Regions from separate parts of the Daejeonella sp. AP26 genome, predicted to be linked through region 1. Evidence: riboswitches for the same ligand, from Rfam matches in the RefSeq annotation. Region 1 holds a riboswitch; the other holds the start of a gene.
The links. Region 1 has a riboswitch for S-adenosylmethionine ahead of metH (methionine synthase). Riboswitches for the same ligand answer to the same signal wherever they lie in the genome.

Region 1 (3,180 bases):
AATTCCCATATCCAAACCAGCTTTAATAGCATGGTAAAGGAATGCGGAGTGCATGGCTTCCCTGACGGTGTTATTGCCACGGAATGAAAACGAAATATTGCTGACACCACCGCTTACTTTAGCTAAAGGAAGGTTTTGCTTAATCCAACGGGTAGCTCCAATAAAGTCGACTGCGTAATTATTATGCTCTTCTAATCCTGTAGCAACTGTTAGTATGTTCGGATCGAAAATGATGTCCTGTGGTGGGAAACCAACTTCGTTCACTAAAATATCGTAAGAACGCTGACAGATTTCAATCCGCCGCTCTAACGAATCCGCCTGGCCCCGCTCATCGAAGGCCATAACGACCGCGGCAGCTCCGTATTGGCGGATCTTTAACGCATATTCTTTAAAGCTTTCTTCGCCCTCTTTTAATGAGATAGAATTAACAATGCCTTTTCCCTGTAAACATTTCAGCCCTGTTTCAATCACCGACCATTTGGAAGAGTCGACCATGATTGGAAGCTTTGAGATATCAGGCTCTGAGGCAATCAGATTCATGAACTTCTTCATTGCTGCTTCAGAGTCCAGCATTCCCTCATCCATATTTACATCAATGATCTGGGCTCCGCCTTCTACCTGCTGACGGGCGACAGATAATGCACCCTCAAAGTCACCGCTCAAAATCAGCTTAGAGAATTTGGGGGATCCCGTTATGTTGGTTCGCTCACCTATATTTACAAAATTAGTTTCAGGTGTTAGAGTCACTGGCTCCAGTCCGCTTAATCGAAGATAAGGCTCTACTACCGGCGGAATTCTGGGCGCATACTTCGCTGCCTTCTCGGCGATACACTTGATGTGCTCAGGGGTAGTGCCGCAACAGCCACCTACGATGTTAATAAAACCGCTGGCAATAAAATCCTCAATTAAATGGGCTGTCTGGTGTGGAACTTCATCGTATTCACCGAATTCATTGGGCAAGCCCGCGTTGGGATAAGCAGAAATATAAGTGGTCGACTTAGCCGAGAGTTCTTCTATGTGCGGCCGCATTTCCTTTGCCCCTAAAGCGCAGTTTAAACCAATGCTCAGAAGATTGGCATGTGACACCGAGTTTAAAAAAGCTTCAACTGTTTGACCGGACAACGTTCGTCCGCTGGCATCAGTAATGGTGCCTGATATCATCACCTCCAAAGGCCTCACCTTAGATCCATCTCCAGTGGAGAGAGACTTTTGATGAAGTTCGTTTTCATATCTTTTAATCGCGAATAGCGCTGCCTTCGCGTTTAACGTGTCGAAGATAGTTTCAACCAGCAAAACATCTGAACCTCCGTCCACCAAGCCCCGGACCTGTTCATAATATGCTTCAACCAGGTCATCGAAAGTTACTGCCCGAAAACCGGGATCGTTAACATCGGGTGATAGGGAAGCTGTACGATTGGTGGGGCCGATAGCACCGGCTACGAATCGCGGTTTTCCCGGATTGGCTTGGGTAAACTCATCCGCCGCTTCACGTGCAAGGCGGGCACCTTCAAAACTTAGCTCATAAGCCAAAGGCTCCATTTTGTAATCCGCCAGCGAAATGCGCTGGGTGCTGAAGGTATTGGTTTCGATAATGTCAGCCCCTGCTGCCAGATACTCGGTGTGAATTGCTTTAATGATATCCGGCCGGGTAAGGTTCAGCAGATCATTGTTCCCCTGCACATCGCATGGATGATCTTTAAATCGTTCTCCACGGAAGTCAGCCTCCTTCAACTGGTAACGTTGAATCATGGTACCCATGGCTCCGTCAATTACCAGTATGCGTTTATTTAGTTCTTCTCTGAGAGTCATAGTTATTTTGATATGAGATTTGAGACGTTAGATTTGAGATCAAGAGCAATAAAAAAACGCTCAAAACTTCAACAAAGAGTTGAGCCTCTCGTATCTAAAGTCTCACATCTAAAATCTAAATCAGGCTTATCTTCGAAAAGTCGGGTAATAATGGACTTTCACTTATCTGTTTCCGGAGTAACCGGAATAGAATGTAGCACCTTGTAAGCACAGGTTGCTAAGACTTCGCAGGGTCTAATCCCTCCGTCTTTCTTAATAAGCACTGCAAAAATGCAGTGTTTTTTGTTCAAATGCAAATAATAAGAAGCAGTTAGCGAAATAATGTACCGATTGGTGGGTTTTTAGATAGCCTTTTAGGAATTATCTTTGGCAGTTAGGCAAACCGGAGCTTAGATAGTCGTGACTTCAAATTGGTAAAGTAAACGCCATCTAACATAAAATGTCGATACCCGTGACGGCTAATATTCAGGAAGCTTCTCCGGAGTTCAATTGATATCTTGCTAATTTCTATAAACACGTGGCACCTCCGGAGCCTTACGGAGGTGCAGGTCATTGAAATCAAATTAGCCCACAATCAATTCGACATCTTGAGACTTGAAGTTCTGTCTGCCACTAGCTCCAGCGGAGCTAGCTGTCTATAGACATTACACCCCCTTAAAACCGTAGCTCCGGGGGAGCTTCCGTGTTAAGCAACAAACGAAATGCCCTATGTTCCATCAAACAAATCATCAATAAGTTAGTGAATCGAATGAACCTGGGAGATGATCTGAAGGGAGTCTGGAAAAATGATATGGAACGAAAAAGCCGTCTCGGGTTTGATACCCAGGACGGCTATAAAAAATTGTAGCTAATAGTTGGTTCAGCAACGATGCTGATTATTTCCGGCTTCCGAACAGACGCAATAACATCAGGAAAAGGTTTATGAAATCAAGGTATAAAGTTAGCGCACCCATGATCACCATTTTACGGGCAGATGCATCACCGTATTCAAGACCTTCGCCTATCCGTTTAAGCTTTTGAACATCGTAGGCTGTTAATCCTACAAAAACGGCAACGCCTACAAAACTTATGATATAGTCAAGCTGGCTGCTATTTAAAAACCAGTTTACGACACTCGCGATAATAACTCCTACTAAGAACATCATTAAAATAGAACCGAACTTAGTCAGGTCCTGGTTAGTAGTGTATCCGGCAACTGCCATTACCCCAAATAAAACGGATGCTGAAATGAAGCAGGTAAATATGGACGAACTGGAGTAGATCAATAAAATAAAGCTTAGGCTAATTCCCGTGATGGCTGCATAGGCTGTAAAAAGAAGAGCCAGAACCGGAAACGATAATCTGTTTAAGCCGAAAGACATGAGCATAACA
Region 2 (3,180 bases), 1.9 Mb from region 1:
GTATTATCGTTAAACTCTCTTCAGCGTTCATTCCAAAAATTTCAACAAAAATACGATAATGGTATTAATAACAGGTTTATATGTTTATATCTTACAAACAAATGAGTAATAAATGGCTCGATGGTATATATTTGAGAATCACTATTACATTACTGGTAAACTACTGAGATTAATTGGTAGTTTCTCTTAAACTAACAGCCCGATGAAAATTGAAACAATCGCAATACATGCAGGAAATAAAGTAGACAAGGGAAATGGGTCCGTTATACAGCCTCTCAGCCTCTCAACTACCTTTGAAAGAGGTCCTGATGGTGGTTATCCCGGCGGTTTCATCTATACACGTGCCGACAATCCTAATAGAAGCTCTTTAGAACAGGTTTTATATCAGCTTGAAGGAGGAATTGACGCTTGTGCGTTTTCTTCCGGAAATGCAGCTGGTGGGGCTGTTTTTCAGGCCCTTGAACCTGGAAGTCATATCATCGCTCCTGCTGACATGTATCATGGTCTCCGGAATCAAATTAATGAAGTCTACAACGGCATTCATGAGGTTTCCTTCGTAGATATGACAGATCAGAAAGCTGTGAAAAGTGCTATTAAGCCAACAACAAGATTATTATGGCTTGAAACCCCTTCAAATCCACTCCTGAAAATCTGTGATATACGGGCCCTCGTTGCAATAGCGCGAGAAAACAATATAACTGTTGCCTGCGATAATACATTTGCCACTCCTCTTTTTCAACGTCCATTAGAATTGGGTTGCGATATTGTGATGCATTCGACAACCAAATACCTTGGCGGACACAGTGATGTTTTGGGTGGAGCTTTAATTACAAAAGTAAAAGATCAGTTATGGAAGAGAATCAGAACCAATCAGGAATTAGCCGGTGCAGTTCCTTCTCCGTTTGATTGCTATTTAACTGTAAGGGGAATCAAAACTTTTCCTTATCGAATGCGAGCCCATGCAGCTAACGCAGAAAGACTAGCTAATTATCTTGACCAACATCCTAAAATCGAGCATGTTTACTATCCTGGTCTGAAAAGCCATCCACAACACGAGATTGCCAAGGCACAGATGCATGGCTGGGGAGGCATGCTTTCTTTTTTAGTCAAGGGGGGGGTAGACGAAGCATTGAAAGTTGCAAACAGCGTTAAAATATTTACCCAGGCAACCAGCCTTGGTGGAGTTGAAAGCCTGCTAGAACACCGCGCTTCGATAGAAGGGCCGGAAACAACAACCCCGCAAAATCTACTCAGAGTATCGGTTGGAATTGAAAATGTTGAAGATTTGATTGCCGATCTTGAAAATGCATTAAGTAGTTAATTGTTATGGTGTCATTTAATATTTCCGATTAATTAAAAAAAACATCTGCTGACTTTCAACAGGTTACAAAATTATTACAAATTTAATTTGGTGTTACTTTCAATAATCTTCTATATTTGAAACATTATTTGGTAGCAATACCAGTCTGTCTTCAATAACCTTCTTGGTTTTGATTTATACAGAAGTGGCGAGAGATCAGGCTCTGCGACCCACTGACAACCCCCCGAGGCGTTTCGGGGAAGGTGCCAATTCCTGTCCCGGTTACATGGGAAATATAAAATTAAGGTTATGAAAAAGGAAATCAACTCAACATCGCTAAAATCCACCGGGGAAAATCTATTTCCGGCGTTTGTTTCTGCAACTATCTCTACAGTTCGTTGCTGTATGTGTAGTCCCTATTAAGCGGTAATCAGACTTTCTAAAATCTATTACCGGTGCAGGTTATACCTGCAACCTCTCGTATTCCCACGTCTAGAATAAAATACTGTTCATTTTAAAGCTTTAAACTATGTCAGCAGAAAACTTAAAATTTGAAACATTGCAACTACATGCAGGCCAGGAAGTTGATCCTGCCACCGGCTCAAGGGCTGTTCCTATTTATCAAACAACTTCATATGTGTTTAACAGTTCCGAGCACGGAGCAAATCTGTTTGCATTAAAGGAATTCGGAAATATTTATACCCGTATAATGAACCCTACTACCGATGTCTTCGAGAAGCGTGTAGCAGCCTTAGAGGGCGGTGTAGCAGCTTTAGCCGTAGCCTCCGGGCAAGCTGCCCAATTTATCGCTCTGAATAATATCATGCAGGCGGGCGACAATTTCATTTCTACTTCATTTCTATATGGAGGTACTTATAATCAGTTTAAAGTGGCATTTAAGCGCTTGGGAATTGAGGTTAGGTTTGCCAACGGTGATGATCCGGAAAGCTTTGAAAGCTTAATAAATGAGAAGACGAAAGCCCTCTTTATTGAAACTATTGGAAATCCCGGATTCAATGTTCCGGACTTTGAAAAGATTGCCGCAATCTCCAAAAAGTATGATATCCCACTAATTGTTGACAACACTTTCGGAGCAGCAGGGTATTTATTTCGGCCGCTGGAGCATGGCGCTCATGTAGTCGTAGAATCATCAACAAAGTGGATCGGTGGACATGGAACCAGCATCGGTGGCGTTATCGTTGACGGGGGAAATTATAACTGGGGTAACGGTAAATTTCCACAGTTCACGGAACCATCGGAAGGTTATCACGGACTGATTTTTAATGATGTATTTGGGTCAGCCGGCCCATTTGGTAATATCCAGTTTGCTATCCGTGCACGTGTAGAGGGACTCCGTGATTTTGGTCCGTCACAATCTCCATTCAATTCTTTCTTACTTCTTCAGGGTCTGGAAACTTTATCACTACGGGTTCAGCGGCATGTGGACAACTCGCTTGAGTTAGCCAAATGGCTTGAAGCGCATCCTCAAGTAGAGAAGGTAAATTATCCAGGTTTAGAAAGCAGCCCTTATCATGCAACTGCAAAAAAATATCTTCGTAATGGCTTCGGAGCTGTTCTTTCATTTGAAATACAGGGCGGCAAAGAGGCCGCAATTAAATTTGTAGACAGCCTAAAACTAATCAGCCATCTGGCCAATTTAGGTGACGCTAAGACGCTGATCATACAACCGGCAGCTACGACTCATCAGCAATTAAGTGAAGAAGAACAAGCTGCTTCAGGTGTTACTCCGGGACAGTTAAGAATCTCCGTAGGAATCGAACATATCGATGATATAAAAGCAGACCTGCAATTGGCTTTTGATAGTGTGAGCAAGGAACAACCCGTGCTCAATTAATATTAGTACGACAAGAATAAGAGTA

Region 2: another riboswitch for S-adenosylmethionine. It lies ahead of AC1MCB_RS05810 (O-acetylhomoserine aminocarboxypropyltransferase/cysteine synthase family protein); the one in region 1 lies ahead of metH (methionine synthase).

The regions. Positions count from the first base shown of each region.
Region 1 is NZ_CM155286.1:4,374,334-4,377,513, forward strand. Features, by position in the region: gene metH (methionine synthase) at 1-1,809, opposite strand, end outside; SAM riboswitch class I at 1,969-2,071, opposite strand; gene AC1MCB_RS18635 (Bax inhibitor-1/YccA family protein) at 2,685-3,180, opposite strand, start outside.
Region 2 is NZ_CM155286.1:1,349,156-1,352,335, reverse strand. Features, by position in the region: gene mqnE (aminofutalosine synthase MqnE) at 1-31, opposite strand, end outside; gene AC1MCB_RS05815 (trans-sulfuration enzyme family protein) at 203-1,321, shown strand; SAM riboswitch class I at 1,493-1,602, shown strand; gene AC1MCB_RS05810 (O-acetylhomoserine aminocarboxypropyltransferase/cysteine synthase family protein) at 1,830-3,155, shown strand.